One region of the Streptomyces sp. NBC_00887 genome, then DNA from elsewhere that is predicted to be linked to it. Evidence: riboswitches for the same ligand, from Rfam matches in the RefSeq annotation. Region 1 holds a riboswitch; each other region holds the start of a gene.

Region 1 (9,388 bases):
CTCCGGCCGCCGTGGCCGCACTCCTGCGGGAACACGGCTTCGGGCCAAGCCGGATGCGGGTGCTCGAACAGCTCGGCGGCGAGCGCGAGGACTGTGTGGACGGCACCGCGGACACCTGGGCGCGAGAGCCCGGCGACCCCCTCAACATCATCGCCGTGGAGTGCCGCTCCACGCCGGACGCCCTGCGCATCGGCGCCGTACCGGGCCTGCCCGACGAGGCGTACGAACACGACGGCCAGCTCACGAAGCGCCATGTACGGGCCGCCACGCTCGGCGTACTCGCGCCCGCCCCCGGTGAATTCCTCTGGGACATCGGCGGCGGCTCCGGATCGATCGCCGTCGAATGGCTGCGGACCCATCCGTCCTGCCGTGCGGTGACCGTGGAGCGCGACCCCGTGCGCGCCCTGCGCATCGCCCGCAACGCGGACCGGCTCGGAGTCCCCGCCCTGCGCGTGGTCACCGGCCGGGCGCCGGGCGTCCTCGCCGGACTGCCCGTCCCCGACGCCGTGTTCATCGGAGGCGGGCTCACCGTGCCCGGCCTGCTCGACGCCTGCTGGGACGCGTTGCCTCCGGGCGGCCGGCTGGTCGCCAACACGGTCACGCTGGAGTCGGAGGCGCTGCTCGCCGAGCGGTACCGGCTGCACGGCGGCGACCTGGTGCGGCTCGCGGTGGCACACGCGGTGCCGGTCGGCGGGTTCACCGGGTGGCGCCAGGCGATGCCCGTGACGCAGTGGTCCGTACGCAAAGCCTCGCCCGACTCACACGCCTCAGGAGACAACAGATGACCGTGCACTTCATCGGCGCGGGCCCCGGCGCCGCAGACCTGATCACGGTGCGCGGCGCGCGCGTTCTCGCCGCCAGTCCCGTCTGCCTGTACGCGGGCAGTCTGGTGCCGCGCGAGCTGCTCGCCGAATGCCCGCCGGACGCCCGGCTCGTGGACACCGCCGACCTGGACATCGACCAGATCACCGCCGAACTGGTCCGCGCCCACGCCGACGGTCACGACGTCGCCCGGCTGCACTCGGGCGACCCCTCGGTCTTCAGCGCGGTCAACGAGCAGATGCGGCGCCTCGACGAGGCGGGCGTGCCGTACGACGTGGTGCCCGGGGTGCCCGCGTTCGCCGCGGCCGCCGCCGCGCTGAAGCGGGAGCTGACGGTGCCCACGGTCGGCCAGACCGTCATCCTCACCCGGATCGCCCAGCGCGCGACCGCGATGCCCGAGGGCGAGGACCTGGCCACGCTGGGCCGGAGCGGCGCGCTGATCGTGCTGCACCTCGCGGCGCGGTACGTGGACCGGGTCGTCGACGAGCTGCTGCCGCACTACGGGGCCGACTGCCCCGCGGCCGTGGTGGCCATGGCCTCGCGCCCGGACGAGATCATCCTGCGCGGATCACTGGACTCCATCGCGGAGCAGGTCAAGGCGGCGGGGGTGATCCGGACCGCGGTGATCATGGTGGGTCGGACGCTGGGAGCGGAGCAGTTCCGTGACAGCCACCTCTACTCCCCTGCCCGGGACCGCCACACCTGCTGACCCACCCTGTTCGGCGAGTACCGCGGGCTGACGGCCCCCGGTCACCTCACCTCGCTCCGCCCCACCACCGTCCCCGCGCGGTCGATGCAGATCACGTCCACCGCCACGGGTGCTCCCCGCAGCACGGACAGCGCCTGGTCCCGCGCGGCCACGGCCACCAGGTCGCCCAGCGGCACACCGGCCGCCGCGCACAACTGCAGCGCGGCCAGGCCGGTGTTGGCGACCTCGATCTCGGCTGCCAGCGCCTCGCTCGCCCCGCCCTGCCGTGCCAGCCCGGCCAGGAAGATCTTGTCGACCTGGGAGCGGCCCGAGTGCAGGTCCAGGTGACCCGCGGCGAGCTTGGACAGCTTGGCGAACCCGCCGCAGACCGTCAGCCGCTCCACCGGATGCCGGCGCACGTACTTGAGTACCGCCCCCACGAAGTCCCCCATGTCCAGGAGGGCGATCTCCGGCAGCCCGTACTCGGTCACCACCGTCTTCTCCGAGGTCGAGCCCGTGCACCCCGCCACATGGGTGTGCCCGGCCGCTCGTGCGACGTCCACCCCGCGGCGGATCGAGTCGATCCAGGCCGAGCAGGAGTACGGCACCACGACGCCCGTCGTACCCAGGATCGAGAGGCCGCCCAGGATGCCCAGGCGAATGTTCCACGTGAAACGTGCGATCTCCTCGCCGTCGTCCACCGAGACCGTGATCTCGACGTCGCCGGTGCCGCCGTGCTCGGCCGCCACCCGCGCCATGTGGTCCCGCATCATCTGGCGGGGCACTGGGTTGATCGCGGGCTCCCCCACTTCGAGCGGCAGCCCCGGGAGCGTCACCGTCCCCACGCCGGGCCCGGCCCGGAAGACCACTCCGGTCCCCGGCGGGAGCGGCCGCACGGTGGCCCTCACCAGCGCACCGTGCGTCACGTCCGGGTCGTCGCCCGCGTCCTTGACCACTCCCGCCGTCGCAAAGCCGTCGCCGAGCTCCTCCACCGCGAGCGCGAAGGCCGGGGTCTGCCCCCGGGGCAGGGTGATGGCCACGGGATCGGGGAACTCGCCGGTCAGCAGCGCGGTGTACGCGGCGGTGGCCGCGGCGGTCGCACAGGCGCCGGTCGTCCATCCGGGCCGCAGACCGGTGTGCTTGAGTTGGGCGGTGCGCCCGCCCTGCGCCTCACTGCTCATGGATGGACCGATCCGATGCCTCTGCACGTACTCGTCCTCGGCGGCACGACGGAGGCCCGCCTGCTCGCGGAGTCCCTGGTGGCCGCGGACGGACTGCCCGCCGGGGCGCGGGTGACCAGCTCGCTCGCGGGTCGCGTCGGCCGCCCGAAACTGCCGCCCGGCGAGGTGCGCATCGGTGGATTCGGCGGAGCCGACGGCATGGCCGCCTGGCTCCGGGCGCACCGAGTAAATGCGGTCATCGACGCCACCCATCCTTTCGCCGGGAAGATCAGTTTCAACGCGGCCGAGGCCGCCGCCGCAGTCCATGTTCCCCTGCTGGCGCTGCGCCGGCCCGGCTGGGTGCCCTCGGAGGGCGACCGGTGGCATGCGGCCGGCTCGCTGGCGGAGGCGGCCGGCCTTCTCCCGGGACTTGGCAGGAGGGTCTTCCTCACGACGGGCCGGATGGGCCTCGCCGCATTCGCCGGTCTGGACGAGCTCTGGTTCCTGATGCGTTCGGTGGACGCTCCCGAGGCGCCGCACCCGGCGCGGATGGAGACGCTGCTGGACCGGGGGCCGTTCACGCTGGAGGGGGAGCGGGAGCTGATCCGCCGCCATCGCGTCGACGTCCTCGTCACGAAGGACAGCGGCGGGGAGGCGACCGCTCCCAAACTCACCGCGGCCCGCGAGGCGGGCATCCCGGTGGTCGTCGTCCGCCGGCCACCGGTACCGGAGGGCGTGCCGGTCGCCGGGACCCCCCTGGAAGCCGTCGGCTGGCTGCGTGACCTCCCGTGCGTGACCCCGCGAGCTCGGCATGATCCGAACGAGCGGCTCTAGCCGGGGAGCACGGCGGCGAGGGCCTGGCGATCGCGGGCCTCGATGCCGGCTCAGACGCCCGTACGACCGTCGATCCGTTCGCGTACGAGATCGGCGTGCCCGCAGTGGCGGGCGTACTCGCCGACCATGTGCGTGTAGATCCAGCGCAGGGTGACCTGCCCGCCCATGAAGGGGCTGGTGTCATCGAGTGCGCGGGCGGCGCAGTTCTCCCGCGCCCGGCCGATCTCGGTCTGCCAGACGGTCAGCGCCTGCTCGTACGTCGCTCCGTCCGTCAGGTCGAAACCGCCGTCGGCGGCTTCGGGGTCGGACCCGGGGGTGAAGAGCGGCGGCACGTCCTCCTGGGCCAGGACCCGGCGGAACCAGTTCCGCTCGACCTCCGCGAGGTGCTGGACGAGTCCGAGCAGGGTGATCGGCGAAGGTGCCGCCGTCGCCTGGCGGAGCTGGTCCTCCGTCAGGCCGTCGCACTTCTGGGCGAGCGTGGTGCGGTAGAAGTCGAGCCAGCTCTCCAGAGAGGCCCGCTCACCGGCGTCCAAAGGGGGCATGGGACGTTCGGGAGTGCTCATGTCCGCCATCGTGGCACGGGGGTCCGACAGCGGACGGGCAGCGGCCGGCTCCGCCCGTCCCCGCCGCGACCGCGTTCAGCCCTCCGGGTAGCGGCGCGGCGTCCAGACGATCTGCCGGCCGTCCCCCCGCCGCACCCACCGGGTCTGCGAGGACCCCACGATCAGGATCGTCCGCATGTCGACCTCGGCCGGATCGAGATCGGCGAGGCGCACCGTGCGCACGCTCTCCGCCGGGCCGCCGACATCGCGCCCGAGCACCACGGGCGTGTCCGGGGAGCGGTGCTCCAGCAGCAGGTCGCGGGCCTTGCCGACCTGCCAGGTACGGCTGCGTGAGCCGGGGTTGTACAGCGCCATCACCAGATCGGCCGTGGCCGCCGCGCGCAGCCGCTCGGCGATGACCTCCCAGGGCTTGAGCCGGTCCGAGAGCGAGATGGTGGCGTAGTCGTGTCCCAGCGGAGCACCCGCGCGGGCGGCGGCGGCGTTGGCCGCGGTCACGCCGGGCAGCACCCGTACCGCCAGGTCCGCGTACGCGTCCTGGGACGCCACTTCCAGTACGGCCGTGGCCATGGCGAACACCCCCGGGTCACCGCCCGACACGACGGCCACCCGCCGCCCGCGCCGTGCCAGGTCCAGGGCGAACTCCGCCCGTTCCGACTCGACCTTGTTGTCGGAGCCGTGCCGCTGCTGCCCGGGACGTACGGGCACCCGGTCCAGGTACGTCGTGTAGCCGACGATGTCGTCGGCGGCGGCCAGCGCCCCGCGGGTCTCGGGCGTCAGCCACAGCGGGCCGGCCGGCCCGGTACCCACCACGACGACCTCGCCGGAGCCGGCGGCCCGTTCGGGGCGGGGTGCGTCGATCCGGCTCGGCAGCACCGCGACCGCGAAGTACGGCACCGAGTCCGCGTCGGTGTCCGCCAGATCGCCGGTGCGCTCCCCGGCCATGGTGGCGCGCTCGACGTAACGCGCCTCGGCCAGTCGCCCGGACGCCTCGAACGCACGGCGCACGGCAGGGAACGTGCGGCCCAGTTTCATCACCACCGCCGAGTCGGTGGCCGCCAGACGTGCCGTCAGCTCCTCCTCCGGCAGCGTGCCCGGCAGGATCGTCAGCACCTCCTCGCCCTCGACGAGCGGGGTGCCGAGACGGGCGGCGGCGGCACTGACCGAGGTGACGCCCGGGACGACCTCGGTGGCGTAGCGGTCCGCGAGCCGCTTGTGCATGTGCTGGTACGAGCCGTAGAACAGCGGGTCGCCCTCGGCGAGCACGGCGACGGTGCGCCCCGCGTCGAGATGGACCGCGAGGCGGGCCGCGGCCTCGGTGTAGAACTCGTCCAGCGCGCCCCGGTAGCCGCCGGGGTGGTCGGTGGTCTCCGTCGTGACGGGGTAGACCAGTGCCTCTTCGATGTGGTCGGCGCGGATGTGCTGCGCCGCGATGGAACGGGCGATGGACCGGCCGTGCCGGGCGGAGTGGTACGCCACGACATCGGCCTCGGCGATGACCTGCACGGCGCGCACGGTCATCAGGGACGGGTCGCCGGGCCCGAGCCCCACCCCGTACAGCCGTCCGGTCTTCCTGTGCTCGCTCACGCTCACTCTTCCTCGCTGGCGATCGCGTTGATGGCCGCCGCCGCCATGGCGCTGCCGCCGCGCCGGCCGCGCACGATCAGGTGCTCGAGGCGGGACGGGTGGGCGGCCAGCGCGTCCTTGGACTCGGCGGCGCCGATGAAGCCGACCGGGACACCGATGACGGCGGCGGGGCGCGGGGCGCCCTCCTCGATCATCTCCAGGAGCCGGAAGAGGGCGGTGGGCGCGTTGCCGACGGCGACGACAGCCCCTTCCATGCGGTCGCGCCACAGTTCCAGCGCGGCGGCGCTGCGGGTGGTGCCGAGCTTCGCGGCCAGTTCCGGAACGGCCGGGTCGGACAGGGTGCACACCACGTCGTTGTCCGCCGGCAGCCGCTTGCGGGTGACACCGCTGGCGACCATGGCCACGTCGCACAGGATGGGCGCACCGGACCGCAGCGCCGCGCGGGCGCCGGCCACGGCATCCGGCGAGAAGGCGAGATCGCGTACGAGGTCGACCATGCCGCAGGCATGGATCATGCGGACGGCGACCTGGCTCACATCGGCGGGCAGCCCTGCCAGATCCGCCTCCGCGCGGATGGTGGCGAAGGACTGGCGGTAGATCGCCGGTCCGTCCTTCTCGTACTGATGCACAGTGCTGTCGCTTTCTTCATCGGGTTTGTGGCCGGCGGCCAGACACAGGTGAACAAGGTGATGCGCGGTCAGGTGCGAGAGCCTCGCGCCGCTGCCACCGCGGCGGCCAGCGCGACAGGGTCGTCCCGGACCGTCGCCGTGGCGTCCGACCTGTCCCCCGTCACATGGGAGATCCGGTGTCCGTCCGGGGTGGCGACCACGTCGATCCACTCCCCGTGCGGATGGCCGCAGCGGCGTTCGCACCCGGACCAGTACACAGGCAGCCGTCCCGCGGGTCCGACGGCGGCCCCCGCTTCGGCCCGCACGTCGGCCAGCGACTTCGCACAGCCGGGCCGTCCGATGCACGCCCCGACCCCGGCCCACGGCGAGCCGGGTCCGGTGATCAGACCGGCCTCCGAGAGGGCGGCGAGCAGTTCGTCCGCTCGATCCGGTGCGACGCCGGTGACGACGACGCCGCGCCATGGGGTGAGCCGCAGTTCGCCGGCGCTCGACAGCAGCCGCCACTGGTTCGGGTCAAGGCGCCCCAGCGGTACGCCGACGGACAGCGCGACCTCGCGGCGGCCGCCGCGTACGGGGCCGAGGGCAGGAGGGAGGGACGCATGGGGGAGGGGGCGGCGGTCCTCCGACACGGCGGTACCGGTCCGCCTCAACCGCCGTACGACGTCGTCGGACAGTGCGGCGGCGCCGCACGGCAGGTCCTTGACCCGCCAGGCACCGGTGTCCGGGGCGGCGTCCAGAAACGCTTCGGCGGCCAGGAGTGCGGCGCGGGGTCCCTCGGAAGCCGGGATACGCAGGACGGCGTCGGTGTCCCCGACACGCAGCATCGCTTCGCCGTCGTCACGGGCCAGCAGGGTGAGGTCGGCGCCGAGGGCGTCCACATCACCGCGGCCGTCATCGAGTGCGAACAGGAAGCGGCCGGAGAGCGCGGCCGCACGGTCGCTTCCGCACAGCAAGCGGTCAAGTCCGGCCAGCCACACTCCGACCTCAGCGGCTCCGAGGCCGTCGAGTCCCGCGAGGGGGGAAGCGACGATGTTGCGTATCCGCTCGTGGCGTTCGGAGGGCAGCAGCCCGGCCCTGCCCAGCAGTCCGGCCAACTCCGCACCGCAGTCCGGGGCGAGCCCGCGCAGCTGCACGTTGCCGCGCGAGGTGAGGTGCAACTCACCGTCGCCCAGCCGCTCCGCGGCCTCTCCGAGGGTGTTCGCACGCGCAACCGTCAGCACGCCGCCGGGCAGCCGGACCCGCGCCAGCGCACCGTCGTCCGCCCGGTGCAGACGCAGTGTTCCGGGGCAGGCATCACCGCCCGGAGACCGGGGCGGGAGGGCGGATGGGGGCATGGCGGCGAGCATACCGACCGTGACCGCGGCACAGTCCTACGGTGACTGTGACCTGTAGGACACCCACCGGCCGGACCCGGAATCGCGACCGGTCCGGGGCCCGTGCCGGGTTCGTTGCCCGGTCCCGGCCGCCGCAGGGCGAAAACCGGCCCGTCGTGCGACCAGGACAAGTCCCGTCCAGGGGCATCCCGTCACGCCCGGCCGTCCGCCGCCTACTATGCCTAGCGGCGGTCCGTTCGGCCCGCCATCGCCAGACGGCGACATGGGAGGAAGCCCGGTGAGATTCCGGCGCGGTCCCGCCACTGTGAGCCCGGTCCACGACCGGGCGAGTCAGGAACTCCTGCCGTCCGACACCGCCCGGGGCGTGGACACCCCGAGGAAGGGCTGACGCCGCATGATCCTGCTCCTGTCGACGTCCGACACCGACCTGCTCAGCGCCCGCGCATCCGCGGGCCCGGTCAACTACCGCTACGCCAACCCCTCCCGGCTCTCCCTCGATGAACTCCCGGAGCTGCTGGACGGCACGGACCTCGTCGTCGTACGCCTCCTCGGGGGCGTACGGGCCTGGCAGGACGGCCTCGACCTGGTGCTGGCGACCGGTCGCCCCGTCGTCGTGCTGACCGGTGAACAGGCGCCCGACGCCCAGCTGATGGCCGCGTCCACCGTCCCCATCGGCATCGCCGCCGAGGCGCACGCCTACCTCGCGCACGGCGGCCCCGCCAACCTGGAGCAGCTGGCCCGGTTCCTCTCCGACACCGTGCTGCTCACCGGTCACGGCTTCGAGCCGCCCGCCCCCGCACCCGCCTGGGGCCCGCTGGAGCGGACGGCCCGTGAGGGCGTCACCGGGCCCACCGTCGCGGTGCTCTACTACCGCGCCCACCACATGAGCGGGAACACGGCGTTCATCGAAGCGCTCTGCACCGCCGTCGAGGACGCGGGGGCCCACGCCCTCCCGCTGTACGTCGCCTCGCTCCGTACCCCCGAGCCCGAGCTCATCGACGAACTCCGTGCCGCCGACGCCATCGTGACGACCGTCCTCGCCGCGGGCGGCACCAAGCCGGCCACCGCGTCCGCGGGCGGCGACGACGAGTCCTGGGACGCGGGCGCCCTCACCGGCCTCGACGTGCCGGTGCTCCAGGCGCTCTGCCTCACCAGCCCCCGCGCCGCCTGGGAGGAGAACGACGAGGGCGTCTCCCCGCTGGACGCCGCCACCCAGATCGCGGTGCCGGAGTTCGACGGCCGCCTGATCACGGTGCCGTTCTCCTTCAAGGAGATCGACGAGGACGGCCTGCCCGCGTACGTCGCCGACACCGAGCGCGCGGCACGGGTCGCCGGGATCGCCGTACGGCACGCCCGGCTCCGCCACATCCCGGCCGCCGAGAAGCGGATCGCCCTCGTCCTGTCCGCGTACCCGACCAAGCACTCCCGCATCGGCAACGCGGTCGGCCTCGACACCCCCGCAAGCGCCGTCGCCCTGCTGCGCAGGCTCCGGGCCGAGGGCTACGACTTCGGGCCCGAGGAGGAGATCCCGGGTCTGGTCTCCGGCGACGGCGACGAGCTGATCTACGCGCTGATCGAGGCCGGCGGCCACGACCAGGAGTGGCTCACCGAGGAGCAGCTGGCCCGCAACCCGGTCCGGATCCCCGCCGCCGACTACCGCCGCTGGTTCGCCACGCTGCCCGCCGAACTCCGCGAGGCCGTCGAGCGGCACTGGGGCCCGGCCCCCGGCGAGATGTTCCTCGACCGGTCCCGCAACCCCGAGGGCGACATCGTG
Region 2 (9,388 bases), 3.9 Mb from region 1:
ACGGCGGCGAGGCCTTCGAGGGCCCAGTCGAGCAGGAGCGCGTTCAGGTCCTCGGGCTGCCCGGTCGCGGTGCTGCCGGGCGCGGGCTGCTGCGGCGGCCCGTACGGCACCTCGCACCGCTCCTCGTGGAGTTCCGCGACGCGCTGGCCGAGGAGGTCGAGGAGGGCGGGCACGGTGACGGGCCCGGCGGAGAGCTGCAGGAGCGAGAGCACCTGGGGCACCGCCTCGACGGCTTCGGCGACGGCGGTCGCCTCGATTCCTTCGGGTGCGGCGTGGACGAGCGACCAGGCGTCGAAGAGCGCCACCCAGCCGCGGAGCACGGCGGAGTCGTCCCGGTCCCAGGCGCGCAGCCTCCAGCCGGGGCGCGCGGTGTCGCCGTGGAGTTCGATCAGCCCGGCCAGCCTGGCCCGGTCCCAGCCGGTCTGTATCTGGGCGGGGGACAGTTCCAGCGCCGCCGCGGCCCGTTCCAGGGCCTCGGTGGCGAGCGGGGCTGCCCCCGGGCCCGCCGCGTCGGCGGCCCAGTGGGCGATCCGGACGGCGTGGGCGAGCACGGCCCTGGCCTGGCGTGCCAGTTCCGCAGGGGGCGGTGTGCCCTCGGGAGGGCGGGGGGCCGGCCTGGTGCGCCGGGTGGTCACGGCCTTGCGGGCGGTGGCAAGGGGTCGCGGGCGGACAAGTCGCAGCCTGGAGTCGCGCGGGGTACGGGACGTCACAGGAGCAGTCTTGCCTCTGACGGCCCGAAAGCCCAAACGGAAGCCGGATCCCATGGGTACGGGAAGGTTTCGGGCCCGGTCACCAAGCGGGCCGATCCATCCCATCAGCTCACATCAGAGGCGTGAGGAAGCGTCTGAGGGCCTCTTCGTAGCGTGCCGGATCGGCATTCCACATCGCCGCATGCGGAGCCTGGGTCACGGGGTGCAGGGTGACCAGGTCGGGACGCAGTGCGGCCAGTCGCCGGGACGGCTGCCAGGGCGCCAGGGTGTCGTCGGGGCCGTGGAAGATCAGCGTGGGGGCGTGCAGGGCGGTCGGTACGGAGGTGTCCAGGAGCGGGGCGCCGCGCAGTCCGGTCTGGCCCTGGGCGGCCCGGACGGCGAGGGGCAGGAGTGCGGCGGGGATGCCGTGGGCGACGGTCAGGGCACGGAGGGTGACCTTCCAGTCCAGCACCGGGGAGTCCAGGACGAGACCGCTGATGCGGTCGCGGAGTGCGGAGTTGACGGCGGCATGCAGGGCCATCGTGGCGCCGGTGGACCAGCCGTGGACCACGACGCGTTCGGCCCCGTAGCGCACGGCGTAGCGGATGGCCGCGTCCAGGTCGCGCCACTCGGACTCGCCGAGGTGGCCGAGCCCGTCCGGGGAGCGGGGCGCTCCGGTGTCACCCCGGTAGGCGAGGTCGAGCACCGGGAACTGCTGCTCCTGCAGGAATCCCGTCACGTTCAGGGGGTGTTCGCGGGTGGTTCCGAGACCGTGCACGGTGATCACCCAGGTGTCGCGGGCGCCGGGGAGGAACCACGCGGGCAGGGCGCCCAGCTCGCCGGGGATCTCCACCTCCTTGTACGTGAGGCCGAGTGCGTCGAGCGGGTCGCCGCTGTGGAGCTCGGGGGTGAGGCGGACCTTGGCGCCAGGTTCCAGGCTGCCCCGGGTGACGCGTTCCAGCCTGCGCACGACGGTGTCGGCGGAGCCGTGCGGCGCCTGCTCGACGACCGGGCCGACGATCGCGCGGACGTCGCGGCCCACCAGTCCGTACGTGCCGGGGCGCAGCGCGGCGAAGGAGCGGGTCAGAGTGACCTGCCCGGGCGCCGTGGCGTGCACGGTGAGTTTTCGGTCTCCGGGGAAGGGGCGTGGTGACGGGGCCCCGAGGGCGGCGTCGCTGGCGTACCGGCCGGCCGCGACCGCTGCCGCTCCGACGCCGAGGATCGTGGAGACGGCTGCTGCCGTCACTGTTGCCGGGCGCACGGCTCCAGTGTCCTGGGCTGCGGCGCGTGCTGCCAGCGGAACGGGGCCGTACGGTGCCGGCCCCGGGCTCAGCCGGGCTGGCCGTACCCCTTGAGGGCGTCCTGTACGTCGCGCAACTGGGCGCGGGAGAGCAGGGACGGGTGGTGGCCGGGCACGGAGCTCGCGGTGAGCCAGAGCCTGCACATCCATTCGAGCTGCGCAGTGCGCTCGTAAGCCTCGTCGAGGGTGTCCCCGTAGGTGACCGTTCCGTGGTTCTGCAGCAGGCAGCCCGTGCGGTCGCGCAGTGCGGTGAGCATGTTCCCGGCAAGCTCCGCCGTCCCGTACCGGGCGTAGGCGGCGGTGCGGACGGGGCCGCCGAGCACGGCGGCGGCGTAGTGCACCAGCGGGACCTCGTCGACGAGGGTGGAGACGGCCGTGGCGTGGACCGCGTGGGTGTGTACGACGGCGGCGGCGCCGCTGTTCCTGTAGACGGCCAGGTGGAGGGGAAGCTCGCTGGTCGGGGCCATGTCGCCGAGGACCTGGCGCCCTTCGAGGTCGACGCCGACCGCGTCCCCGGGACCCAGCCGGTCGTAGGGCACTCCGCTGGGGGTGACCAGGACGACTCCGCCGACCCGCGCCGACACATTGCCCGAGGTGCCGACGACCAGACCGTCCGCGGCAGTCCTGCGGGCCGTCGCCACGACGCCGTCCCATGCCCGCTCGATCGCGTCCCGGTGCTGATCGCCCATGCGGCGATCCTAGGGTCATGCGTTCGGATGACGCCGGGCCCACCGGACGTGTCGGGCGAATCCGTCGCGGAGCACGTGAGCGATGTCTCCCCAATGGGGCAAATACGGCAGACCGGGGATACGCCGGAACCCGGCGAAGGCCGGTTCCCGCACCGTCGCAGGCCGGTGCGACCGCCCCGGGTGCACACAAGCGGAATGGCCATTCGCGCTTGGGGTCACCGCAACGCCCTGCCCAGTTCACCTTCCGTTCACCCAGGTTGCTTACGTTCCTACAGCCACTGACGTCGAACGATTGCCTGGGTAAATGGAACACATCACGCTGCTGCTCGCGATCGTGATCGTGACAGCTCTCGTGTTCGATTTCACGAACGGTTTCCACGACACCGCCAACGCGATGGCCACCACCATCTCGACCGGCGCCCTCAAGCCCAAGACAGCGGTGGCCATGTCCGCCGTTCTCAACCTCGTCGGCGCGTTCCTGTCGGTGGAGGTCGCCAAGACGATCTCCGGCGGGATCATCAATGAGGACGGCCTCAGAACCGAGGTCATCTTCGCGGCGCTCGTCGGCGCCATCCTGTGGAATCTACTGACCTGGCTGGTCGGCCTGCCCTCCAGCTCCTCCCACGCACTCTTCGGCGGCCTCATCGGCGCCGCGGTGATGTCGGCCGGCTGGTCCTCGATCAACGGCGGCACCGTCGTCACGAAGGTCCTCCTGCCCGCGATCGCGGCCCCCCTCGTCGCCGGTCTGGCCGCACTGCTGGCCACGAAGCTGACGTACCGCCTCAACCGGAAGATCACCGACGAGGCGCAGCTGAAGTCGACCGCCAAGGGCTACCGGGCCGGACAGATCGCCTCGGCGGGTCTCGTCTCGCTCGCCCACGGCACCAACGACGCCCAGAAGACGATGGGCATCATCACCCTGGCCCTGGTCACCGGTGGCGTGCTCGCCCCCGGCTCCAACCCGCCGGTCTGGGTCATCGCCTCCGCCGGTATCGCCATCGCGCTGGGCACCTATCTCGGCGGCTGGCGCATCATCCGCACCATGGGCAGCGGCCTCACCGAGCTCAAGCCGCCGCAGGGCTTCGCCGCCCAGACCAGTGCGGCCACGGTCATCCTGGCCTCCTCGCACCTCGGCTTCTCGCTCTCCACCACCCAGTCCTGCTCCGGTGCCGTGATGGGCGCCGGTCTCGGACGCAAGGGGGGCGTGGTCCGCTGGTCCACGGCCACCCGCATGTTCATCGCCTGGGGCCTGACCCTGCCGGCCGCCGGTCTGGTCGGCGCGGGCGCGGAGTTCCTCACCAAGCAGGGCCCCTGGGGTGTCGGCGTGGTCGCCGTGCTCCTCGTCGCGGGCTCCGCTGCCATCTGGCTGCTGTCGCGCCGCAAGCCGGTCGACCACACCAACGTCAACGAGACGGACGCCGAGCCCGCGGGCGTCGTCACCACCGCCATCGCGGCCGTCAGCCCTCCGCCCGTCGGCTCCGGCGTCCCGGACCTCAAGACCACCATCCCGGCCCCGGCCCCGACGGCCGGATCCCCGGCCGACCCGGCCCGACCGGCCACGGTGTAAGGACAGATCCGCATGAACATCGACTGGGCAGCTCTCGCCTCCGTCTTCGGCGTCAGCCTCGTGGTCACCGTCGCACTGGTCGGCCTCTTCACTCTCGGCATCATCGGCCTCTCCAAGCAGGCCTCGGCGGTGCAGTCCGGCGGATCTCTCACGCTGGCGCGCACCGGCGCGTACGCCTGCTTCGGGCTGTGCGCGGCGGCGGTCGCCTACGGGATCTATCTGATCGTCGTCTGACCACTCCGGCGCCACGCCACCGTCTCCTCGCATCGGGCCGGACACACCACGTGTGTGTCCGGCCCGATGTGCGTCTGCGCACACTGCACTTCCGCAGGTCAACGGCAGGTTGACGGGCGTTCACGGGGCGTGGTGGACTGCCGGTGCCATTTACGGCGACAGGAGAGGAAGCCGGTGCGAATCCGGCGCGGTCCCGCCACTGTCACCGGGGAGCAGGCCCCCACACGGAAGTCACGGTCCGGCACGGACTGGAAGGCCGGGGGAACTGCGGATCCGGAAGCCAGGAGACTCTCGTCGCCGGTCACGTCGAACCAGGGCGCGGACCCTGAGTTAAGGACATCTGCCATGCCTGGCTGCCGTGCGTCGGTCCCTGTGTCACCCGCTCCGAACATCCTTCGAGGCACGACGGCCGGCTGAACCGTGCGAGCCGACCGCATCTTCGCGTACGGCGCCACCGCCGGTCTGATCGGCGACCTGCTGCTCGGTGACCCCCGGCGGGGCCACCCCGTCGCCGCCTTCGGGCAGGCCGCGGCAGGCCTCGAGAGCCGGCTGTGGCGCGATCACCGCGGCTGGGGCGCCCTGCACGCGCTGGTCTGCGCCGGGGGCGCAGCGGGCGCCGCCGCGCTGGCCGCCCGTGCCGTACGCAACCGTCCCGCCGCGGCCGTGGCACTGACCGCCGTCGCCACCTGGTCCGTCGTCGGCGGTACGTCGCTGGGCCGGGAGGCCCGGGCCATCGGCGGTGCGCTCGCCGCCGGTGACATCGAGGTGGCCCGGGAGCGGCTGCCGCACCTCTGCGGCCGTGACCCCCAGTCCCTCGACGGACCGCAGATCGCCCGCGCGGTGGTGGAGTCCGTCGCCGAGAACACCTCGGACGCCGTCGTCGGCGCTCTGGTGTGGGGCGCCATCGGTGGTGTCCCGGGCCTCGTCGGATTCCGGGCCGTCAACACCCTCGACGCCATGGTCGGTCACAGGTCTCCGCGCCACCGGCGCTACGGCTGGGCCTCGGCCCGCCTCGACGACCTCGCCGGCTGGCCCGGTGCCCGCCTCACCGCCGTGCTCGCCGTGGCCGCCGGTGGCCGTCCGCGCGAGGCCGTACGGGCCTGGCGGGCCGACGCGGGCAAGCACCCGAGCCCCAACGCGGGCCCGGTGGAGGCCTCGTTCGCGGGTGTGCTCGGTGTGCGCCTCGGCGGGACCCTCGCGTACGGCGGGCGGGTCGAGCACCGGCCCGTGCTCAACGGGGAGACCGGCCGGGACGTGCGGGTGACGGATATCGAACGCGCGGTGCGGCTGTCGCGCCGGGTGAGTGTGCTGGCCCTCGGCGTGTGTGCGGCCGCGCGGCTGGCTTCGGGAAGGAGGGGCCGGGCATGAGCGGCGGACAGGGCGGCGGGCTGCTGGTCGCGGGAACGACCTCGGACGCGGGCAAGAGTGTCGTCACGGCGGGAATCTGCCGGTGGCTGGTGCGCCGGGGGGTGAAGGTCGCGCCGTTCAAGGCGCAGAACATGTCGCTGAACTCGTTCGTCACCCGCGAGGGTGCGGAGATCGGCCGCGCCCAGGCGATGCAGGCGCAGGCCGCCCGGGTGGAGCCGAGCGTGCTGATGAATCCGGTGCTGCTCAAGCCCGGTGGTGACCGCTCCAGTCAGGTGGTCCTGATGGGCAAGCCGGTCGGCGAGATGAGCGCGCGGGGCTACCACGGCGGGCGCCAGGAATCGCTGCTGGGGACGGTCGTGGACTGTCTGGAGCAGCTCCGGGGCACGTATGACGCCGTGATCTGCGAGGGGGCGGGCAGTCCGGCCGAGATCAATCTGCGGCGCACGGACATCGTGAACATGGGCATCGCGCGGGCGGCTCGCTTCCCGGTGCTGGTCGTCGGGGACATCGACCGGGGCGGGGTGTTCGCTTCGTTCTTCGGTACGACGGCGCTGCTGAGCGCCGAGGACCAGTCGCTGGTCGCCGGGTACCTCGTCAACAAGTTCCGCGGCGATGTGTCGTTGCTGGAGCCCGGCCTGGACATGCTGTATGAGCTCACCGGGCGCCGTACGTACGGCGTGCTGCCGTTCGCCCACGGCCTCGGCATCGACGAGGAGGACGGGCTGCGGGTGTCGATGCGCGGCGCCGTCCGGGAGTCGGTCGTCGCGCCTCCGCACGGGCAGGACGTCCTGCGGGTCGCGGTGTGCGCCGTGCCGCTGATGTCGAACTTCACCGATGTGGACGCGCTGGCGGCCGAGCCGGGTGTGGTGGTGCGGTTCGTGGACCGGGCCGAGGAGCTCGCCGACGCGGACCTGGTGATCGTGCCCGGTACGCGCGGCACGGTGAAGGCGCTGGCGTGGCTGCGCGAGCGAGGGCTGGCCGACGCGCTGCTGCGGCGGGCCGCCGAAGGGCTGCCGGTGCTGGGGATCTGCGGCGGCTTCCAGGTGCTCGGTGAGTCCATCGAGGACGAGGTGGAGTCGCGGGCGGGGCTGGTCGAAGGGCTGGGGCTGCTGCCGGTGCGGATCCGGTTCGGCCGGGAGAAGGTGCTTGGCCGGCCTGTCGGGTCGGCGCTCGGAGAGCCCGTGGAGGGGTACGAGATCCATCACGGGGTCGCCGATGTGCGCGGCGGTGAGACGTTCCTGGACGGGTGCCGGGTGGGCGCCGTGTGGGGCACGCACTGGCACGGGTCGCTGGAGAGCGACGCGTTCAGGCGGCGGTTCCTGGCGGAGGTGGCGCGCGCGGCCGGGCGGCGCTTCGTGGCGGCTCCGGACACGAGCTTCTCGGAGCTCCGGGAGGAGCAGCTGGACCGGCTGGGGGATCTGATCGAGGAGCACGCGGACACGGATGCGTTGTGGCGGCTGATCGAGGAGGGGGCGCCGGCGGGGCTGCCGTTCGTGCCGCCGGGGCCGCCGCGGGCATCCCGTGACCGCGGTTCCGCCCCGGCCCCCGGTCCTCGATCTCCGGACAGGCTTGACTTCGCGCCCCGGAGCGCCGAGCCGACGCCCGGTGCGGATGGAGCAGTTGATCTCGTGACAGAGGAGGCACCGTGAGTACCCCGTATCCCTTCACCGCCATCGTCGGACAGGACGATCTGCGGCTCGGGCTGTTGCTGAACGCCGTCAGCCCGGCCGTCGGCGGTGTTCTCGTGCGGGGCGAGAAGGGCACTGCCAAGTCCACCGCCGTACGGGCGCTCGCCGCGCTCATGCCGGAGGTGTCCGTGGTCTTCGGGTGCCGGTTCTCCTGCGATCCGGCCGCGCCCGACCCGGCGTGTCCCGACGGTCCGCACGAGGCCGGGACCGGCGTGTCACGTGCCGCGCGGACCGTGGAGCTGCCCGTCGGCGCGTCCGAGGACCGGCTCGTGGGTGCGCTGGACATCGAGCGGGCGCTCTCGGAGGGGGTCAAGGCCTTCGAGCCGGGGCTCCTCGCCGACGCCCACCGCGGGATCCTGTACGTGGACGAGGTCAACCTGCTCCATGACCACCTGGTGGACCTGCTGCTCGACGCGGCGGCCATGGGTGCTTCGTACGTCGAGCGCGAAGGCGTCTCCGTACGGCACGCGGCGCGGTTCCTGCTGGTCGGGACGATGAACCCCGAAGAGGGCGAGCTGCGCCCGCAGTTGCTGGACCGCTTCGGGCTGACCGTCGAGGTGGCCGCTTCCCGCGACACCGACCAGCGGGTCGAGGTCGTGCGGCGGCGGCTCGCGTACGACGACGATCCGGACGGGTTCGCCGCCCGGTGGGCTCAGGAGGAGGGCGCGTTGCGGGCACGGATCGCCGCCGCGCGTGTCCTGTTGCCCGAAGTGGTGCTCGGGGACGGCGTGTTGCGGCAGATCGCGGCGACGTGCGCGGCCTTCGAGGTGGACGGCATGCGTGCCGACATCGTCATGGCCCGCACCGCCACGGCGCTGGCCGCGTGGGCGGGGCGCGTCGAGGTCACCGCCGAGGACGTGCGGCAGGCCGCGCTCCTGGCGCTCCCCCACCGGCGGCGGAGGAACCCCTTCGACGCCCCCGGGCTGGACGAGGACAAGCTCGACGACACGCTCAGGGAGGCGGCCGACGACGCGGCCGGGGGCGAGGACGATCCGGATCCCGACGGGCCCGGTGGCGGCGGGCTGCCCCCTCAGGGCGGCGGTCCCGACGCGGAGGGCGGTCCGGGCACGGAGGGCGGTCCGGGCACGGAGAGCGGTCCCGGGGAGGAGAGCGGTCCCGGAACCGGCCGTCCCGACGCGCCCGCGCCGCCCGGCGGCGGGGAGCAGCAGCCGGTACGTGCCTCGGAGCCGTTCCGCACGAAGATGCTCAGCGTGCCGGGTCTCGGCGAGGGCGCGGCCGGGCGGCGGTCCCGGGCGCGTACCGAGCACGGGCGGACGACGGGAGCGCGGCGGCCCCAGGGGGCGCTGACGAAGCTGCACCTCGCGGCGACCGTGCAGGCGGCGGCGCCGCACCAGCGGGCACGCGGGCGGTCAGGGCGGGGGCTCGTCGTACGGCGTGACGATCTGCGGCAGGCGACGCGGGAGGGGCGCGAGGGGAACCTGGTGCTGTTCGTGGTGGACGCCTCGGGGTCGATGGCGGCCCGGCAGCGGATGAGCGCCGTGAAGGGCGCCGTGATGTCGCTGCTGCTGGACGCCTATCAACGGCGGGACAAGGTGGGCCTGGTGACGTTCCGCGGCAAGGACGCCGAGGTCGTACTGCCGCCCACCTCTTCGGTGGACGCGGCGGCGGCGCGGCTGGAGTCGCTGCCGACCGGCGGGCGCACCCCGCTGGCCGCGGGGCTGCTGAGGGCGCACGACGTCCTGCGGGTGGAGCGGATGCGCGATCCGTCCCGGCGGCCGCTGCTCGTCGTGGTGACGGACGGCCGGGCGACCGGTGGTCCGGACCCGGTGGCGCTGGCCGCGCGGGCCGGCCGACTGCACGCCGCCGAGGGCACGGCGTCCGTCGTCGTGGAC
Region 3 (9,388 bases), 2.8 Mb from region 1:
GCATTGACGGCTGTCGCGGGTGTCCGTGCACGAGGTTGACGCCGACCGGGTGCCGACCGACCGGGCGCCGACCGACCGGGCGCCGACCGGCCCGGCACCCGGTCCTGCTCATGCCGGCCTGCAGTGTGAGGTGCTGCCTGTTGGAGGAGTGCTGCCGCACCGTCGGCAGATCCCGGAAACCGCCCCCGGCCGGCACATCGCCGTTGGTCACAGGAAAGAGGTTTTCGTTCAGGGCCATAGGGCTCAGGCTTTGTCGGGCGACGTGCAACGCTGCCGCCCGGCATCCTGCAGGAGCGGCTCGTGCGCTCGGTTTCCTCAGGTCGTGAGGACGGAGTCGTCCTGAGGGCGTGCGCCGGGCAACTGGTGACGTGCGGCGATGAGCGCGGCGTCGATGTCCCGGGTGCCCGTGGCCACGCAGAGCGTGTAGGCGATGTCGTCCATCCGTCGTTGCACCTCTGCTTCGCCGTTCTCAGCTTGCAGAATGCGCAGGGTGTCGTACTGATCGACAAGGTTCCGCAGGACCGCGGGATGGGCCATCAGCACCGGAGTCTCCAATTCGCTTGCTCACGAGTCATTCGGCGACCCGTGTACCCCAGTTGCCCATCTCCATACCACCCGCATCCCGACGTGCGGCGGGCGATGTCCGTCGGGCCGAGCACCGCGCTCTGTGGGTGGAGTCGCGTCGGAGCCGGTTGCACCGGCGGCGGGTGGACGCCGCTGCGTCAACAGTCAGCTGACGGCCTCCTCGTCGGGGGAGGCCACCGCCGCCGGGGCAACGAGGCTGCCCCGGCGGCGGGTCGGGACGGCGGCGACGGTGTCGCGACGACGGATTGCGGAAGTCGGCCCGTCCCGTCGCCCGGTCGTCGGCGTCCCCGCCGACCGGGGGCGCTTCGACCGCGTAGGGCGGACGGCTCGGTCAGAAGGCGAAGACCGGTCCTTCGCCGAGGCTTGCCTGCATCTCACACGCATTGCCGAAGCCGGCCGACCAGGAGACGCTGCGGCCCTGCCACACACCGGTCACGTCGAGGACGACGGGGTCCCACTGGCGCGTGCAGTTCCCAGGCGACTGAGGCGTGGTCAGCCGGGCGAACTCACCGTTGACCGCGCGCAGTTCGGAACAGGCCGCCGCGGGCGCGGGGTGAGTGCCCTGTGGGCGGGGCGCGCAGCTCAGGGTGACGGCCCGCTGGACGGTGACCGAGTCGGCGCTGCCCCTGCCGACCGACAGGACGAGGGCAGACGGGGCGTAGAGGCCGGTCGACCGAGTGGGCCGGTCCTGCGCGACGCCCATGGCTGCCGTACCCGACAGGACGAGTGTGGAGACCGTGGTGATTACGCAGAATCTGCCGAGGTTGTAACGCATGCGTGAAGCTCCTTCGCGGGGAGTGGCGATTGCGGTGGGGAGTCTTGCGCCTGCAGGGAGTGAGTGCACATCGATCAGTTCTTTCCGGCCCAACCCCCAGGAAGCGGACCTACCGAATGGCCGTTCGGCCAGCTCGGAAGCGGTGCGCACGCCTCGCGTCAGGTGTCCGCCATGTGGACAGATTGCAGTGGTGCAACCGCGAACTATCGTTTGACCTGCGATGATGTCGACCCGGTTCCCGCATGAAACCGCAGGCTTCGGCCGGAAAGCAGTGCATGAGACGCCTCCGGCAGTGACCTGAGGCACCGGCTTTCGAGGCGTGCTGCCCGGAGGAGGTCGACGGTCTCGCAGGGGCGTTCCACGTCGGCCGCAGGAGCTGTGCCATGCCTGAGACGCGCCGCGGGCAAGAGGCCCGGCGGAGCGAGCAGGACGGTAAATTCGAACAATGAGTCAACTGAGCGACCTCGTACGTCAATCGCCGCCGGAGCGGGGCCGGCTTCTCGCCGTCAGCGATCTCCATATCGGGATCACCGACAACCGTCCGATCGCCGACAAACTGCACCCGTCGCACGACGATGACTGGCTCATCGTCGCCGGCGACGTGGCGGAACAGGCCGAGGAGGTCGCACAGGCTCTGGAAATGCTGGCGGGCCGCTTCGCCCACGTGGTGTGGACCCCCGGCAACCACGAACTGTGGACCCTGGACAAGGATCCCGTACGACTACGCGGACAGGCGCGATACGAGTACCTCGTCCAGGTGTGCCGCGAGCTCGGCGTGACGACGCCGGAGGATCCGTACCCCCGGTGGCAGGGAGCGGACGGGCCGGTGGCCGTCGCCCCCGTGTTCCTGCTGTACGACTACACGTTCAGGGCCCCCGGAACGACGACCAAGGAAGAATCCCTGGCCAAGGCGCATGAGGCCGGAGTCGTCTGCACCGACGAGTATCTGCTCCACCCCGACCCCTATCCCGCCCGGGACGACTGGTGCCGGGCGCGGGTGGCGCAGACCGAGGAGCGGCTGGCCGCGCACGACCCGGAGGTCCCCCTGGTGATCGCCGGTCACTGGCCGCTGGTGCGCGAACCCACATCCATCATGTGGTACCCGGAGTTCGCCCAGTGGTGCGGCACGGAACTGACGGCCGACTGGCACCGCCGCTTCAACGTCGCCGCCGTCGTCTACGGGCATCTCCACATCCCCCGTACGACCTGGTACGACGGGGTGCGTTTCGAGGAGGTCTCGATCGGTTACCCCAGGGAGTGGCGCAAACGCGGCCACCCCCAGGGCCTCCTGCGTCAGATCCTTCCCTACGCGGGCGAACAGCCCCCGGGCGAGCCGGGGGAGGAGGCGTGATCGAGCGGCTGTTCCCCGAGTACATCGCCTGCGCGGACACCTTCGAGGTGGACGCTCCGGTGGGGACGCTCTACCCCGAGGAAGCGGAACTGGTGGCTCGCAGCGTGGACCGGCGCCGGCACGAGTTCGCGGCCGTGCGCGCCTGCGCGAGACGGGCCATGGCGGCCCTCGGGCTGCCTCCCACGCCGGTGCTGCGTGGCCACCGTGGGGCGCCCCTGTGGCCCGAGGGGATCGTGGGCAGCATGACGCACTGCGAGGGCTACCGAGCCGCAGCGCTGGCCCGGGCGTCCGACGTGCGCGCGCTGGGCATCGACGCGGAACCGGACGAAGCTCTGCCGACCGACGTGTGGGAGGTCATCTCGCTCCCCTCGGAGAGGCGGCGGATCGGCCCGGTCGCGGGCGGCGCGGCCCCCCACTGGGATCGGCTGGTCTTCAGCGCCAAGGAGAGTGTTTTCAAGACGTGGTACCCGCTCACAGGCATCGAGCTCGACTTCGACGAGGCGGAGATCGAATTCCGCCGGAGCGAAGGGGCTTGGCACCGGGGCACCTTCACGGCGCAGCTGTTGCGGACGGCGCCCGGGATACCGGGCACGTTCGAGGGAAGGTGGCTGGTCCAGGACGGGTTCGCGGTTACCGCGATCGCCCTGCCCCACGCTCCCCGCGTTCCTCCGGAGGGCGACCGCACCGCAGGTTCCACCGGCCGGACCGCCCGCTGAGCTCGGTGAGCGCGAGCGGGGGAACGTCCAGCCGCCAGAAGGCCTGTACCGGCAGAGCCAGCGCCTGGACCACCGCCGCGCGGACGACCGCGGGTTCGACCACGGCCATGACCCGCACGTCGCGGTCCCCGGCCAGGGTCTCCAGCCAACTGCCCACCCGGGCAGCCAGGTCCAGGAGCGACTCGCCCCCGTGCGGGGCGGCCGATGGGTCGGCCAGCCAGGCGGACACGGCGTCGGGTTCAGCGGCGCCGACGTCCGACAGTCGTTGACCGCTCCAGCGCCCCATGTGCCAGTCGCGGAGCGCGGGTTCGGCACTGGGGGCAAGTCCGAGCGCCTGAGCGGTCTGCAGGCAGCGCTCCGAAGGGCCGCGCGCATACCGGTCGGCTCCCGGTACGTCACCGGCGGCGTCCTCGGCCCTGCGCAGACCTGCCTCGTCCAACGGTGCGTCACCCTCGAAGCGTGCCTCTCTCGACGCCGCGTTCATGGCCGGTGAGATCAACATCACCCGTACCGTCATGCTCCGCCTCCCCTTCTTCAACAACTGCCCGATGCGTAGGCGCCCCATGGGAACACGGCTCGCGCCGCGGGCCGCGACCGGGACGGTTGCACCGTGGCGGCGCCCGAGCAACAGGCGGTATGGTCGCGGCAACCAAGACGAGGTGTGAACGGAAGTCCGGTGAGAATCCGGCACGGTCGCGCCACTGTGTACCCGCTCGTTCTGCGGGAAAGTCAGACCCGGCACCTTCGTCTCAGGCACCACGACAGGGACGCGTGTTCCCACAGGAGGTTCTGCCATGGCACATTCTGCTGCCCCAGCTGCGATCGCACCCGCGATCACCCCCATCTCCCTGAAGGCCATTGCCCCCTGGGCCGTCTTCTTCGGCATCCTGATGCTGGTCCTGCTGTACTTCGTCGGAGCCGAGCAGGGCGCCACCGCGGTCTTCGCGGGTGAGTCCGTGCACGAGTGGGTCCACGACGGACGCCACCTCCTCGGATTCCCCTGCCACTGAGATTCCGGGAATCAGGGGAACGTTCCATGAACTCCGTATCGGTCAGAGCTCTGCTCGTCCGCGGGATGCTGGCCGGCCTCGTGGCCGGTGCGCTCGCCCTTGCCGTGGCCTACTTCCTCGGTGAGTCCCGCGTGGACGCCGCCATCGCGCTGGAGGAGTCACACGCCCACGACCACGGCGGCGGCGAGGAACTCGTCAGCCGCACGATGCAGGCCACCGGCGGTCTCGCCACCGGTGTCCTCGTATTCGGCGTGGCCATCGGCGGCATCGCCGCACTCGTCTTCTGTTACGCCCTGGGCCGCATCGGCAGCTTCGGCCCCAGGGCCACGGCCGCGCTCGTCGCGGGTGCGGCCCTGCTGACGGTGTACGTCGTGCCGTTCCTGAAGTACCCGGCGAACCCGCCGGCTGTCGGGAACCCCGACACCATCGGACAGCGCACCGGCCTGTTCTTCCTGATGGTCGCTCTCAGCGTGCTGCTGGCCGTAGCCGCCGTGATCTTCGGCAAACGTCTCGCACCCCGCCTGGGCAACTGGAACGCGACGACTGCCGCAGGCGCCGGCTACGTCCTGCTGATCGGGCTCGCCTACGCCTTCCTGCCCTCGTTCAACGAGGTCGGAACGGACTTCCCGGCCAGCCTGCTGTGGGAGTTCCGGTTGTCCACGCTCGCCGTCCAGGCGACGCTCTGGACCGCCTTCGGTCTCGTCTTCGGTTACCTGACCGAGCGGCTTCTCGTACCGGCCGCGCGTACCGCGTCGTCGGCGGGTGACCGTACGGCACCTCGCCCGGCCGATGCCGTGGGCTGACCCTCGAGCCCGCAGGGGGCCTACGACAAGTGAACCCGCCGGGGAGTCCCCGGCGGGTTCCGTCATGTGCGGGCTCAGGGCCGAGCCCCATGTTCAGGTGTCGTGTCAGGCGTCGGGTGTCCGGCCGGTTCCCGTCCAGTCGATACGGAAGTGCTTGAGCCGGTCGTCCTCGCCGACCAGCCGCATACCGGCCGCTGCCATGACGTGGTGCGACCGGGTGTTGTCGAGGTCAGCGTCGCCCTTCACGGACACGACCCCCTGGGAACGCGCGAAGGCCAGAAGGGCACGGAGCGCTTCGGAGGCGTAGCCCAGACCGCGTACCGAGGGGATCAGTCCGTAGCCGATCGTCACCCGGCCGTCGGAATCGGGCCTTCCGTGAAAGCCCACGCCGCCTATCACGTGCCCGTCCGCACGGCGGCGGATCTCGTAGGCGCCGAACGGCTGGGGGCTGCCGGCGTCCGCGCAGGTCTCCAGGAAACGGCGGGCGACCCCGCGGTCGCCGTCCCCGGGGTATCCGGGTGCCCAGAGGGTGCCTGCCGGCGGTTCGCCCGCCTCCACCGATGCGGCTTCGGCCGCGCTCAGCGGGTGCAGCAGGAGGCGTGTCGTCATGAGGTTGTCCATGACAGCCCGGACTATCACCTCGGCAGGGGCAGATGCACGCGAGTTTCGCTACTTTTCCCTTCATGGGTGCGGCACAGCCCGGCGGCGGTGCCGACAGCCGACTCCGTGAAGCCGTAGAACTCGTGCCGCTCCCCGCCGCGGTCGTCCGAGGCCATCCAGAAGGCGTGGCGGAGTCCGCCGCGCAGAGGCTCGGTGAGCCGCTGCGCGGGAAGCCTGTCGGGAGCGCCGTCGAGCAGTACGGCGAGGAAGTCCTCGGGGGTACGTCCCGGGACGTCGTCCGTGAAAACCGTCACGGCGGCGCTGCGGTCCGGTCCGGCGAACTGGTCCGCTCCGTCGGCGACCCGGGCGGTCAGGCCTGCGGTGCGGACGACGGACCAGCGTCGCCGAGGCGGGTGCGGACGTCGACGGGCGGGCACATGATCCATCAGGGACTAAGGGACATCCCTTGGCTGGACGTCCCCGACCAGCGCCGCGGCCATCCTCAGATGCGGGGCCGCTTCCGAGGCCCGCCCCTGGCGTTCAAGTGTGCGACCGAGCATGAGCCGCGCGTACTCCTCGACCGGATCGCGTTCCAGGACGGCGAGCAACTCGGCTTCGGCCTTCGCGAGCCGCGCGGAGTGGTAGTAGGCGCGCGCCAGCAGCAGCCGCGGTGCGACCAGCTCCGGCGCCTCGTCCACCAGCCCGCCGAGGATCCGCGCCGCCGTCAGGTACTCCTTGGCGTCGAAGAACATCTGCGCACGGTCCCAGCGTTCGGCCGCGGTGCCGAACTCGTAGTAGGTGTCGTTCACTTCTCCTCCTGGAGCGAATCGGGTCCTGCGGACGCGTCAACACAGGGGTGTAGTTTAATATTCCACTAAATTTTCGGCGTGGGGACCGACACTCCGCGTCCGCACGGGAATAGGTTGAGCGCCATGAGCAATCTCGATCGCCAGGCCGCACTCTCCGTCTGCGGAGGACGGGGCTTCGTCGTCGCCGAGCCGGTGCGTGAACTCCTGACGCCGCGGCATGTTCAGCTCGGCGAGTCCACCGAGGTCCGCCGACTCCTGCCCAACCTGGGCCGCCGCATGGTCGGCGCCTGGGCCTTCGTGGATCACTACGGCCCCGACGACATCGCCGACGAGCCCGGGATGCAGGTACCGCCGCACCCCCACATGGGCCTGCAGACTGTCAGCTGGCTGCACGACGGGGAGGTCCTGCACCGCGACAGCCTGGGCAGCCTCCGGACGGTGCGCCCCCGCGAGCTGGGTCTGATGACCTCGGGGCGGGCGATCAGTCACTCCGAGGAGAGCCCTGAGCCGCATGCCAGGCTTCTGCACGGAGCGCAGCTGTGGGTGGCTCTGCCTGACGCCCACAGGAACGTCGAACCGCACTTCCAGCACCACGCAGACCTCCCCGAGGTCACCGCGCCGGGGGTCACCGCAACCGTCATCCTCGGCGAACTCGACGGCGCCACGTCGCCCGGCACGGTGTACACACCGATCGTGGGTGCGGACCTGGCCCTGACGGGCGGCGCCGAAGCCCGGCTGCCGCTCGATCCCGACTTCGAGTACGCGGTGCTGTCCATGTCCGGCGAGGCGGAGGTCGACGGCGTCCCGGTACTGCCCGGCTCGATGCTCTACCTCGGCTGCGGCCGGACCGAACTGCCCCTGCGTGCGGTCTCCGACGCCGGGCTCATGCTCCTCGGCGGTGAGCCCTTCGAGGAGGAGATCGTCATGTGGTGGAACTTCATCGGGCGGTCCCATGAGGATATCGCACAGGCGCGTGCGGACTGGGCGGACGGTGCCCGGTTCGGGGAAGTGCATGGCTACGACGGAGGTCGGCTCCCTGCTCCTGAACTGCCGCCTGTGGCGCTGAAACCGCGGGGAAGGGTGCGCTGAGCTGCACTGATGTGGCCGGGTCCCGGCACGCTCCTGGTCGCGGCAGCTCGGCCCCATACTCAGAAGCGGAATCGGTCCAGCGCTTCTCTGGAAGCTTCCGCCGCACGTGCCCGGGATTCCAAAGTGTGGTCGTGTGCGAGCAGCTCTAGTAGACCTGATGCTGACCCAATGCTGACTTTACTGACGGGGTGTCAGGCGATTTCGCGTCATGGTCTGGCTGGTCTGCTGTCTGTGATGAGCGGACTGGGCGCCTGGGGTTGGAGCTTTTCCTGACTCGTGGCAGTTGAGCGAACGAGGGGTAATTGCACATGGCCCACCAGGGGCCGGGATTTCACCCAGAGGGAACAGAGTGTTGTGGTGATCCCACAATGGTGACCTGTCTGGTAGCCGGGATTCGTAGTCTGCCGTGGCTCAGGCTCCTACTGGACTGACCAGAAGGAATGGCTGTCGCGCCAGCCAGTTCGTTGACTCTGGACCGTGAGTGTTCCGGATCCTGTGATTGGTCTGCATGGATTCGTCCAGGCCGACCTCGTTGAACCAGTGGATCACGTCATGAAGTTGTCTACCTGGTGGCGCTGACCTTCGGCGTTGAGGTTCTACGGGCTGCTGACCTGCAGGGATGCGTCTTTCAGTGCCGTCAGCTTCGTACCGTGTTACGCAGCCGATTCTCCCCACGAGCTCCCCAGGGCCGTCGATACTCCCCAAATCCTCTCCAGAGGTGCGTCTGGCGTAGCTGTGTTGAGGCGAGTGAGTTGGTTCGCCTGCGGCTCTCGGGTCAGCACGTTGAGTGACTGCCCGGGATAGCGGCTGCCCCACCGCAGGCCGCATCGCGTCGCGCGTCGGTGGCTGACCAACGCGGCCAAGAGGCTCAGTCCGGCACGGGCCGGCCCCACATGGCACATGTCGTAGAAGCCGTCCATGAGGATCCAGCTGGTCCAGAACGAACGCGTAAGTCCAGGTCAGGTCCCTGCGATGTGAGAGCGCCTATAGGGTTGGTGACACGCGTGTGATAGTGCGTGATGGATGAGGAACCCCCGTCGGCTTGCTCCGGCGGGGGTTCTGCGTATGACGGTGGGGTGCGTTGCGGGTGTTCGACGCGGTCTTGGCTCGCTACGGTTCGTCGCTCTCGACCCTGTGCGGGAGGTAGGCGGTGACGACGTGAGTGCTGCGGCTGATGCGTCCCTCACGGCAGGCGCACGCTCGACGATGTCGCCAGTACCGCGCGCTCGGCCCACTCCAGCCAGCCTGTGTACAGCGGGCGAAGGCCACCGGCTTCTTGCCATCGTCGAGGAGCGGTACGAGGTCGGAGTCGTCTACCTGGCGGTCGGACCAGACTGTCCCTCGGCGGCTGCCACTGATGCTCAGCCACTCGCGCAGGGGGCAGCTTCGGTGAGATCACGAAAGCGCCGGCGGCGCGCTCGGGCGCGATCATGAGGGCGTCCCACTGCTCATCCCAGGCTTCGATGGCGGGTCCGTATCAGGGCCGAGCGAGTCGCTGCCCGCGGAGACAGCTGCCGGGGAGTCGTCGCCGACCTCGCAGCGCAGGATGTCGGTCCGCAGAGGCCGACGTGGCGCTGAGACGTGCAGGACGCGCCTGTACCTCGTTCGCGTTGAAACTCCGAAGCCTGGACGGCCAATTGGCTGCGCCGG

Evidence for each region. Region 1 has a riboswitch for cobalamin ahead of cobN (cobaltochelatase subunit CobN). Riboswitches for the same ligand answer to the same signal wherever they lie in the genome.
Region 2: it holds a riboswitch for cobalamin, as region 1 does, so the genes downstream of both, OG844_RS08340 (cobalamin biosynthesis protein) here and cobN (cobaltochelatase subunit CobN) in region 1, are expected to answer to the same signal.
Region 3: it holds a riboswitch for cobalamin, as region 1 does, so the genes downstream of both, OG844_RS13210 (CbtB-domain containing protein) here and cobN (cobaltochelatase subunit CobN) in region 1, are expected to answer to the same signal.

What each region holds. Positions count from the first base shown of each region.
Region 1 covers NZ_CP108788.1:5,714,918-5,724,305, reverse strand. Annotated here, with positions in the region: gene cbiE (precorrin-6y C5,15-methyltransferase (decarboxylating) subunit CbiE) at 1-785, shown strand, start outside; gene cobM (precorrin-4 C(11)-methyltransferase) at 782-1,531, shown strand; gene OG844_RS26140 (cobalt-precorrin-5B (C(1))-methyltransferase) at 1,573-2,691, opposite strand; gene OG844_RS26135 (cobalt-precorrin-6A reductase) at 2,707-3,504, shown strand; gene OG844_RS26130 (DinB family protein) at 3,555-4,067, opposite strand; gene cobJ (precorrin-3B C(17)-methyltransferase) at 4,143-5,657, opposite strand; gene OG844_RS26120 (precorrin-8X methylmutase) at 5,654-6,280, opposite strand; gene OG844_RS26115 (cobalamin biosynthesis protein CobG) at 6,349-7,626, opposite strand; cobalamin riboswitch at 7,826-7,977, shown strand; gene cobN (cobaltochelatase subunit CobN) at 8,009-9,388, shown strand, end outside.
Region 2 covers NZ_CP108788.1:1,815,136-1,824,523, forward strand. Annotated here, with positions in the region: gene OG844_RS08315 (hypothetical protein) at 1-635, opposite strand, end outside; gene OG844_RS08320 (alpha/beta hydrolase) at 820-1,950, opposite strand; gene OG844_RS08325 (class II aldolase/adducin family protein) at 2,019-2,678, opposite strand; gene OG844_RS08330 (anion permease) at 2,983-4,245, shown strand; gene OG844_RS08335 (hypothetical protein) at 4,258-4,479, shown strand; cobalamin riboswitch at 4,643-4,770, shown strand; gene OG844_RS08340 (cobalamin biosynthesis protein) at 4,900-5,847, shown strand; gene OG844_RS08345 (cobyric acid synthase) at 5,844-7,496, shown strand; gene OG844_RS08350 (putative cobaltochelatase) at 7,493-9,388, shown strand, end outside.
Region 3 covers NZ_CP108788.1:2,889,695-2,899,082, reverse strand. Annotated here, with positions in the region: gene OG844_RS13235 (DUF5133 domain-containing protein) at 316-543, opposite strand; gene OG844_RS13230 (subtilase-type protease inhibitor) at 917-1,360, opposite strand; gene OG844_RS13225 (metallophosphoesterase family protein) at 1,806-2,711, shown strand; gene OG844_RS13220 (4'-phosphopantetheinyl transferase) at 2,708-3,427, shown strand; gene OG844_RS13215 (histidine phosphatase family protein) at 3,342-3,944, opposite strand; adenosylcobalamin (AdoCbl) riboswitch at 4,080-4,177, shown strand; gene OG844_RS13210 (CbtB-domain containing protein) at 4,222-4,437, shown strand; gene OG844_RS13205 (CbtA family protein) at 4,464-5,240, shown strand; gene OG844_RS13200 (GNAT family N-acetyltransferase) at 5,346-5,861, opposite strand; gene OG844_RS13195 (hypothetical protein) at 5,876-6,286, opposite strand; gene OG844_RS13190 (tetratricopeptide repeat protein) at 6,293-6,649, opposite strand; gene OG844_RS13185 (pirin family protein) at 6,773-7,738, shown strand.